One region of the Cupriavidus sp. F041 genome, then DNA from elsewhere that is predicted to be linked to it. Evidence: predicted binding sites of a transcription regulator. Region 1 holds the regulator's gene; the other holds the start of a gene.
The links. The regulator sigma-54, encoded in region 1, starts transcription at its own class of promoters, with help from an activator protein. The targets are predictions, from matches to a motif close to TGGCANGNAANCTGCTTT.
Positions count from the first base shown of each region.

Region 2: ACZY0R_RS21880 (circularly permuted type 2 ATP-grasp protein) is a predicted target of sigma-54. The motif match lies at 2,030-2,047, and genes of this name have one in related genera.

Region 1 covers NZ_JBVASY010000002.1:105,594-110,795, reverse strand. The annotation lists gene lptA (lipopolysaccharide transport periplasmic protein LptA) at 2-646, shown strand; gene lptB (LPS export ABC transporter ATP-binding protein) at 683-1,468, shown strand; gene ACZY0R_RS17520 (RNA polymerase factor sigma-54) at 1,616-3,091, shown strand; gene hpf (ribosome hibernation-promoting factor, HPF/YfiA family) at 3,141-3,491, shown strand; gene ptsN (PTS IIA-like nitrogen regulatory protein PtsN) at 3,873-4,328, shown strand; gene hprK (HPr(Ser) kinase/phosphatase) at 4,407-5,202, shown strand, end outside.
Region 2 covers NZ_JBVASY010000002.1:1,033,961-1,039,162, forward strand. The annotation lists gene edd (phosphogluconate dehydratase) at 1-1,265, shown strand, start outside; gene ACZY0R_RS21875 (gluconokinase) at 1,455-1,964, shown strand; gene ACZY0R_RS21880 (circularly permuted type 2 ATP-grasp protein) at 2,263-3,735, shown strand; gene ACZY0R_RS21885 (alpha-E domain-containing protein) at 3,830-4,783, shown strand; gene ACZY0R_RS21890 (transglutaminase family protein) at 4,823-5,202, shown strand, end outside.

The sequences.
Region 1 (5,202 bases):
CATGAATTCATTCCTGACGACATCGTCCTGTCGCCGCCGCAGCACGGCCGCTTTGCTGACGCTGGCAGCCGTCCTCGGCCTCACGCTGGCCGCGCCCGCCAGCGCGGAGAAAGCCGACCGCGAGAAACCGCTGGTGCTGGAAGCCGACAACGCCAGCTATGACGACGTCAAGCAGGTTTATGTGCTGACTGGCAACGTGGTGCTGACCAAGGGCACCATGGTGCTGAAATCCGACGCGGCCGAAGTGCGCACCGATCCCGAGGGCTACCAGTACGCCGTGGCTACGTCCAAGGGCGGCAAGCAGGCTTATATCCGCCAGAAACGCGACAACGTCGACGAATACATCGACGGCTGGGGCGACCGCATTGAGTATGACGGCAAGCAGGAGTTGTCCAAGCTGATCAGCCGCGCACGCATGGCGCGGCTGGCCGGCGCCAAGCTGGTCGACGAGATCCGCGGCGCAGTGATCACCTACGACAGCCGCAACGAGTTCTACACCGCCAGCGGCGGCGCGGAGAACGCGACGGCGGGCAGCCCGTCCGGTCGCGTGCGCGCCGTGTTGTCGCCGCGCCAGGAGCAACCCGCCAGCGGCGCCGCCGGCGCCCCGCTGCCGCTCAAGCCTGCGCCCGCCCCCGTCAATCCCTGACGCCGCCGCGTCGCCCGATCCACGGATTCACCCTTCATGACCGTTACCCAAACCGCACCCTCCCAGCCCGCCACCCTGAAGGACAGCAGCACGCTGGTCGTGCGCCACCTGAAAAAGCGCTACGGCTCGCGCACAGTGGTCAAGGATGTGTCCCTCGACGTAAAGAGCGGCGAGGTGGTCGGACTGCTGGGGCCCAACGGCGCGGGCAAGACCACCTCCTTCTACATGATCGTGGGACTGGTGGCGCTGGACGAGGGCGACATCGTGCTCGACGACAAGCACATCAGCGGCCTGGCCATTCACGAACGAGCACGCATGGGCCTGTCCTACCTCCCGCAGGAAGCTTCGGTGTTCCGCAAGCTGAATGTGCAGGAGAACATCCGCGCGGTGCTGGAATTGCAGATCCAGGACGGCAAGCCACTTGGCAAGGCCGAACTCGAGCGCCGGCTGGACACGCTGCTCGATGACCTCCAGATTGCCCACCTGCGCGACAATCCGGCGCTTTCACTGTCAGGCGGCGAACGCCGCCGCGTGGAAATCGCCCGCGCCCTGGCCTCGGCGCCCCGCTTCATCCTGCTCGACGAGCCCTTCGCCGGCGTCGACCCGATCGCGGTGGGCGAGATCCAGCGCATCGTCAGCTTCCTCAAGGCGCGCAATATCGGCGTGCTGATCACCGACCACAACGTGCGCGAGACGCTGGGCATCTGCGATCACGCCTACATCATCAGCGAAGGCGCTGTGCTGGCCTCGGGCCGGCCTGAAGACATCATCGCCAACGAGTCGGTGCGCAAGGTCTACCTGGGCGAGAATTTCCGCATGTAACGCGGCGCACGGCAGCAAGCGGCAGCTGCGGCGACCTTGTGCCCAAGGTGGCCCCGGTGTCGCCTTTTACCCTGCAACGATCACGGCGTCATCAGCGATAGCAATTTCCGTTCCACCGGCACGGAAGTTGGGCATAAAATAGGTCGCATGAAACCGTCGCTACAGCTCCGCCTCTCGCAGCATCTCGCGCTTACGCCGCAACTCCAGCAGTCGATCCGGCTGCTGCAACTGTCCACGCTCGAACTGCAGCAGGAAGTGGAACAGGCGCTGACCGAGAACCCTTTGCTCGAACGCGAGAACGACTGGCTCGACAGCCCGTTGCGCGTTGCGGCCGACGGCTCGGTCAACATGCAGAGCGCTCCCGCGCCGGCGCCCGCCGACGGCCAGGGCACCAGCGAGAACCGCCCCGACGGCGCGCCCGAGGCCGAAGACAGCTATTCCGACAGCAACGAGGACTACGGCAACGACTGGAGCCTCGACGACTTCGCCCGCCGCCCGCAAGGCGACGACGACGAAAAGACCCCGATGCAGTTGCGCGACGCCGAACCCACGCTGCGCGAACATCTGATGGAACAGCTCGCGCCGCTGAAAATTTCGTTGCGCGACAAGGGGCTGGCCATCTTCCTGGTCGAGTCGCTGGACGACGACGGCTACCTGAGCGCCTCGCTCGAGGAAATCTGCAGCGAACTGCCGGAGGAACTCGAATTCGAGGTCGACGAGATCCAGGCCGTCCTTACCCTGCTGCAAAGCTTCGATCCGCCTGGTGTCGGCGCACGCAATGCGGCCGAATGCCTGGCGCTGCAATTGCGCCGCCTCAAGCATCCGCAGCGCGACCTGGCGCTGACCATTGTCACCAATCACCTGGAACTGCTCGCGGTGCGCGACTACACGCGCCTGAAAAAAGCGTTGCAGGTGGATGAGCCGGAACTGAAGTCGGCGCATGAACTGATCCGCTCGCTGGCGCCTTATCCAGGCCATGCGTACAGCCGTCCCGAAGCCGACTTCGTCGTGCCCGATGTTTTTGTCCGAAAACTGAATGGCGGCTGGATTGCGCAGCTCAATCCGGATGTGATGCCGCGGCTACGTATCAACGACATGTACGCACAGATATTGCGCGGTGCAAAAGGCGATGCGGGTGCCGCGGGACTGCAGCAAAAACTGCAGGAGGCACGCTGGTTGATCAAGAATATCCAGCAAAGGTTCGACACGATATTGCGCGTTGCACAAGCAATTGTCGAACGTCAAAAGAACTTCTTCACCCACGGTGAAATTGCGATGCGCCCCTTGGTTTTGCGGGAGATTGCCGATACACTGGGTTTACACGAGTCCACCATCTCTCGGGTGACTACCAATAAATACATGGCAACGCCGATGGGGACTTTCGAGCTGAAGTATTTCTTCGGCAGTCACGTTTCCACAGAAACCGGCGGCGCGGCCTCGTCAACGGCAATTCGTGCGTTGATCAAGCAACTGATAGGAGCCGAAGACGCCAGGAATCCCTTGTCCGACAGCCGGATTGCCGAATTGCTCGGCGAGCAAGGCTTCGTAGTGGCACGGCGTACCGTTGCCAAATACCGCGAGGCGCTCAAGATTCCGGCAGTTACTCTCCGTAAGACTTTGTAGCCGAGTTGCATCGCCTGCCTGGTGCAACTCTTTCAGAAGGAGAAACGCTATGAACTTCAAGATCAGTGGACACCACTTGGACATCACGCCCCCGCTGCGTGAGTACGTGGAAACGAAACTGGAGCGTATCGTCAGGCATTTTGATCAAGTCATTGGCGTAAGTGTGCTGCTCTCTGTCGACAATACAAAAGAAAAGGACCGGCGGCAGTACGCGGAAATCAATCTACATCTCAAGGGCAAGGACATCTTTGTCGAAGCGCATCATGAAGACCTGTATGCCGCTATCGACGCGCTCGTCGACAAGCTCGACCGGCAGGTGATTCGCCATAAGGATCGCGTGCAAAGCCACGACCGCGAAGCGGTCAAGTATCAGATGGCCGCATCGCAGATGCAGCAATGACCGTGCCTGGTGGCCCACAGACCGGGCCGCCGGTGTCACTCCCTTGAAACCGGAATCAAGCCGCGCCCATAGCGCGGCTTTTTCGTTCCTGGCGCTCGCCCGGGACCACGCGGGGGATTCCGCAAGGCATATGGACCGGTGTATGCTGTGCAATACATAGTTCTTAGCCTCAACGATTTTTCCGTGCACGCGGCACCGCTTCCGCGCATCGGGTATTGCAATGCACAAGGCGGGGGCGGGCCTGCTCTATAATGGCCAGACGCCCGACACCGGCAGGGGGACACCCGGTGAAACTTCGGACCTTGGTTTTTTCTTCTTTTTTGCCCGGCGCGACGCCTCCCGGCCCCGGGCCTGCTTACTAGAAAACCCTGCGCATTCCACATGAATCGTTTGGCTAAATTGCTGCCACCCGGCAACATCAACCTCGACGTCAGCGTCACCAGCAAGAAGCGCGTGTTCGAACAGGCCGGGCTCCTCTTCGAGAACAACCATGGCGTGGCGCGCGCTACCGTGACCGACAACCTGTTCGCCCGCGAATCGCTGGGGTCCACTGGTCTTGGCGCCGGGGTTGCCATTCCGCATGGCCGCATCAAGGGACTGAAGCAGCCACTGGCTGCCTTCATGCGCCTGGCCGAGCCGATCCCCTTCGAATCTCCCGACGGCAAGCCGGTAGCGCTGCTGATCTTCCTGCTGGTACCCGAACAGGCCACCCAGCAGCATCTGGAGATTCTCTCGGAGATCGCCCAACTGCTGTCCGACCGCGAGATGCGCGAAGGACTGGCTACCCTGCCCACCCCCGATGACGTGCACCAGTTGCTGACGCAATGGCACCCCTGACCGGCCTCGGCGATCTTTACGCAGGCGAGCAGGGCAATTGTCCCCGCTGTCTGAAAGCTTGCTCCTGAAAGCACCCGCATGGAACTCACTGGCGTCACCTCGCAGTCGATCTTCGACGACAACGCAGCCGATATCAAACTCTCCTGGGTAGCCGGCCTGGAGGGCGCCGACCGGGCGTTCGATGTCGAGTTCGCACGTGAAGCCACTTCCGCGGCGGATCTCGTCGGCCACTTGAACCTGATCCACCCGAACCGGATCCAGGTCCTGGGCAAACCCGAGATCACTTATTACCAGCGTCTCGACGACGAGATGCGCAAGCGCCAGATGGGTGAGCTGATCCTGCTGGAACCGCCCTTCCTGGTGATTGCCGACGGCATGGAGCCGCCGCCCGACCTGGAACTGCGCTGCACGCGTTCCTCCACGCCCTTGTTCACCACGCCGGTGTCCTCGGCGGCGGTGATCGATCACCTGCGCCTCTACCTGTCGCGCATTTCCGCGCCGCGCGTGACCATGCACGGCGTATTCCTCGACATCCTCGGCATGGGCGTGCTGGTGATGGGTGAATCCGGCCTGGGCAAGAGTGAACTCGGCCTGGAGCTGATTTCACGCGGACATGGGCTGGTGGCGGACGATGCCGTGGATTTTGTCCGGCTCGGGCCCGATTTCATTGAAGGCCGCTGCCCGCCCCTGCTGCAAAACCTGCTTGAAGTGCGCGGCCTGGGCCTGCTCGACATCAAGACGATCTTTGGCGAGACCGCGGTGCGCCGGAAGATGAAGCTGAAACTGGTGGTGCAACTGGTGCGCCGCAACGACGGCGAATTCGAACGCCTGCCGCTTGATTCCCAGTATCTGGATGTGCTCGGCCTGCCCATCC
Region 2 (5,202 bases), 930 kb from region 1:
GCGAAGCCTTGCTGGAAGCCGAGTGCGAGGCCTATCACGGGGCCGGCACCTGCACCTTCTACGGCACCGCCAACAGCAACCAGTTCCTGATGGAGATCATGGGGCTGCATATGCCCGGCGCGGCCTTTGTGCATCCTGACAGCGGTCTGCGCGATGCGCTCACCGCCGCCGCCGCGCAACGCGCGCTGGCCCTGACGGCGCGGGGTGCCGACTACCTCCCGCTGGCGCGCATCGTTGACGAACGCGCCGTGATCAATGCCGTGGTGGGCCTGCTGGCCACCGGCGGCTCGACCAACCACACCATCCATCTCGTGGCGATGGCGCGCGCGGCCGGCATCATCATCGACTGGGACGACTTCGACCGCCTCTCGCGCATCACGCCGCTGCTGGCGCGGGTCTATCCCAACGGCTCCGCCGACGTGAACCATTTCCACGCCGCCGGCGGCGTGGCCTACGTGATTCGCCAGTTGCTCGACGCAGGGCTGCTGCATGAGAACGTGGAAACCGTGGCCGGGCATGGCCTGGCCCGCTACACGCAGGAACCCGTGATGATCGACGGCGTGCTGCAGTGGCGCGACGGTGCCGCCACCAGCGGCGACGCGACGGTTCTGGCCACCGCGGCCGAGCCGTTCTCCGCCGAGGGCGGCCTGCGCTTGCTGCAGGGCAATCTCGGCCGCGGCATGATCAAGGTGTCGGCGGTGGCGCCGGAGCATCGGGTGGTGGAGGCGCCGGCGCGCGTCTTCGATTCCCAAGAAGGCTTGCAGGCCGCGTTCGATGCCGGCGAGCTGGCTGGCGATGTGGTCGCGGTGGTGCGCTTCCAGGGGCCGAACGCCAACGGCATGCCCGAGCTGCACCGCCTGACGCCGGTGCTGGGCGCGCTGCAGGATGCGGGCCACAAGGTGGCGCTGGTGACCGACGGGCGCATGTCCGGCGCTTCGGGCAAGGTGCCGGCAGTCATTCATGTGGGTCCGGAGGCACTTGCTGGCGGCCCCTTGTCGCGAGTGCGCGATGGCGACCGCCTCCGCGTGGATGCCGTCGCCGGCACCCTGGAATGGCTCGGTGGCGCCGACGGCGACGCCAACTTCACGGCGCGCGCCTCGGCGGTACTGCCGGACGACGCTTTCGCCAGCTTCAGCGTCGGCCGCGGCCTGTTTGGCCTGTTCCGCCGCAATGCGCGGATAGCAGAAGAGGGCGGCAGCGCGCTGGACCTGTCCGAAGCCGACGCGCACGGCGCTGTCCAAACCGGCGCGGCCGTCGCACAATAGGCAGCGCGCCCCGATATTTGTGTCATTTGTGTCCCCGGCAGCCAACGGCTGGCGGGGACGACCCCGAGCCGGCCCATGCGGGTCCTATCATGGCTTCATGGCCGTATGCTTCCGGACACTGCCGGCGGCCGGCGCGGGGACTACCGACAAGGATGGGCAAACCATCCGAACACGATCGCTGGAGCAGACATGATCTACATCCTGATGGGCGTTTCCGGCAGCGGAAAGAGCACCGTCGGCCAGATGCTGGCCGAGACCCTGCATTGCGGCTTTCACGACGCCGACGATTTCCACAGCGCCGCCAACAAAGCGAAGATGCACAACGGCATCCCGCTGACTGATGAAGACCGCTGGCCCTGGCTGGCCGCCATGCGCGCGGCGATCGATGCGGCCCGCGCCGAAGGGCGCACCCATGTGTTTACCTGTTCCGCGTTGCGCCAGACCTATCGCGACCGGTTGACGCCGCCCGACGGCGGCGTGACCTTTGTCTATATGAAGGGCGACGCCGCTGTGATCGGCGGCCGCCTGGCCGAGCGCAGCGAGCACTTCTTCAATCCGGCGCTGTTGCAGAGCCAGTTCGAAACGCTGGAGGAGCCGCGCGACGCGCTGGTACTCGATATCCGCCAGACCCCTGAAGCCCTGGTGCGGTACATCCTGGCCGAAGTGCCGGCATGCAAAGGCGCGGCCGTGGCGCGTTAGCGCGGCGCGGTTGCCCCCCGCCCGGACCGTTCCCGGGTGCCGTCTTTGTGTGCGTTGAGGAGGGCTGGCAGACATCTTGCTTAATCCATGTTTGATGGCGCGAATGCCCGCCGCTTGCGGCTTTCGTGGCCATAGGTATCCTATAGGTACAGCACTTCGAAGCATGACGAGACGGTCCGCGGCTGCGCCGCCGGGCCGCGGGTGGTGACCTCGAGGTGCTGTGCCGGGAACAAGAAGCCAATCAAAACGGGATTGCCGGCAGTTTGGGCGGCGCCCAAATCATGGGGGAACGGCCATCATGGCGGCGCGGTTTTTCGACGAGATGCTCGATTGGCAAGATGGCGTGGCGGCATCGATCCACGCGGGAGAGTCCCTGCCGGCAGGCGCCGTGCGGGGGCATTACAAGCAGTTTGCGGACTGGCTGGCGCGACAGTCCGAAGGCACCATGGGCAATAAGCGCGCGGAGGCGGACCTGATCTTCCGGCGTGTGGGCATCACCTTCGCCGTGTATGGCGAAAAGGATGAGTCCAACAGCGGCACCGAGCGCACCATCCCGTTCGACGTGATTCCCCGGATCTTTCCCGCCAGCGAGTGGGCCACGCTGGAGCGCGGGCTGCGCCAGCGGGTCTCCGCGCTGAATCGCTTCATCCACGATATCTATCACGGCCAGGACATCATCCGCGCCGGTGTGATTCCCCCGGACCAGATCTACAACAACGCGCAGTACCGGCCCGAAATGCTCGGCATCGACGTGCCGCGCGATATCTATGCCCACGTTGCGGGCATCGACGTGGTGCGCGCGGGCGAGGGCGAGTTCTACGTGCTGGAAGACAACCTGCGCGTGCCCTCCGGCGTCTCCTACATGCTGGAGAACCGCAAGATGATGATGCGGTTGTTCCCCGACCTGTTCGCGCGCAATCGCGTGGCGCCGGTGGCCCACTATCCGGACCTGTTGCTCGACATGTTGCGCGGGGTCTCGCCGCAGAACATCGCAGATCCCACCGTGGTGGTACTGACGCCCGGCATGTACAACTCCGCCTACTTCGAGCACGCCTTCCTGGCCCAGCAGATGGGCGTGGAGCTGGTCGAGGGCAGCGACCTGTTCGTGCAGGACGATCATCTCTACATGCGTACCACGCAGGGCCCGCAGCGCATCGACGTGATCTACCGCCGGGTCGACGACGACTTCCTCGACCCGCTGGTGTTCCGGCACGATTCCACGCTGGGCGCGGCGGGGCTGCTGTCGGTCTATCGCGCCGGCAACGTCACCATCTGCAATGCGATCGGCACCGGCGTGGCCGACGACAAATCGATCTATCCCTATGTGCCGGACATGATCCGCTTCTACCTCGGCGAGGAAGCGATCCTGAACAATGTCCCGACCTATATGTGCCGCCGTCCCGACGACCTGCAGTACGTGCTCGATCACATGGAAGAACTGGTGGTGAAGGAAACCCACGGCGCCGGCGGCTACGGCATGCTGGTGGGCCCGGCAGCCACCCGCGCCGAGATCGATACCTTCCGCGAGGTCGTGCGTGCGCGCCCTGAGCAGTACATCGCGCAACCCACGCTGGCGCTGTCAACCTGCCCGACTTACGTCGAGTCCGGCATCGCGCCGCGCCACATCGACCTGCGCCCATTCGTGCTGTCGGGCAAGGACGTGCGCATGGTGCCCGGCGGATTGACGCGCGTGGCGCTGCGGGAAGGCTCGCTGGTGGTCAATTCCTCGCAGGGCGGGGGCACCAAGGACACCTGGGTGCTGGAGCGCTGAAGCGCGGCGCTCGCAAGGATTGTTTGAGATTCCCGCGCCGGCCGCCTCGATGCCGGCGGCGCGCGGGCGAACAGCGCAGTACGAGGGGACTGACATGCTTAGCCGCACTGCCGACCATCTGTTCTGGATGGCGCGCTACACCGAACGCGCGGAGAACACCGCGCGCATGCTCGATGTGAATTACCAGACGTCGCTGTTGCCGCAATCCGCCGAGGTGGCGGAGCAGGGCTGGTGGGCCATGCTCGATATTTCCGAGCTGACCACGGTGTTTGACGAGAAGTACGGCCTGCTGACGCGCGACGATGTGATCGACTTCATGGTGCGGGACATGACCAATGTCTCGTCGATCATGAGCTGCCTGCGCGCGGCGCGCGAGAATGCGCGCGCGGTGCGCGGCTCGCTGACCACCGAGGTGTGGGAGACCATCAACACCACCTGGCTCGACGTGCAGCGCATGATCGCTGACGGCATCCTGTCCGACGATCCCGCGCAGTTCTTCGAGTGGGTCAAGTTCCGCTCTCACCTGGCCCGTGGCGTGCAGTTCGGCACCATGCTCAAGGACGATGCTTTCCACTTCATGCGGCTGGGTACGTTCCTGGAGCGCGCCGACAATACCGCGCGGATCCTCGATGTGAAATTCAAGGCCGGCACGCTGGACGACAGCGATCCCAATCGCGACGCCAATGATTTCTATCACTGGGCGGCAGTGCTGCGCTCGGTGTCCGGCTTCGAGGTCTACCGCAAGATCTACCGCACTGTGATCACGCCCGAGCGCGTGGCTGAGCTGCTGATCCTGCGGCCGGACATGCCGCGTTCGCTGGTGTCGAGCATGGACGAGGTGGTGGCGATCCTGTCGCTGGTCGGGAACCAGCATTCTTCGGAGACCGAGCGGCAGGCTGGTAAACTCCACGCTGATTTGAAATACACGCGCATCGACGACATCTTCGCCGTCGGGCTGCATGCTTACCTGACCAGTTTCCTGGAGCGCATCGGCGACCTCGGTAACGGCATCAGCCGGGATTTTCTCGTGCCGCTGCTGGCTGCCTGAGCCACTTCACGTGGGAGGTTGTGCCGGCCTCGCCATATCGTGAAATACAAGATTCATCACAAGACGGTTTACCGTTACGCCGAGCCGGTCCGGCGCAGCGTGCACGAACTGCGGCTCGCGCCGCGTTCGGGCCCGTTGCAGGCCGTGCAAGGCTGGCAGCTATCGGTGCCGGGCAACCTGTCCGAGGCCCGCGACGGCTTTGGCAATATCGTTCACAGCTTTACCGTGGCGGGCCCTGCGCATACGCTGGTGATCGAGGCAGGCGGCGTGGTGGAAGTGACGCCGCCTGCCGACGGAGAAGTGCCGCTTTTCTGCGATGCGCCGCCGGCGGGCGAGGCGCGTGTCTCGCCGCTTTACTACCTGGGCAGCACGCCGCTGACCGCCGCGCATCCGGAAATGGTACGTTTTGCCTCACCCTA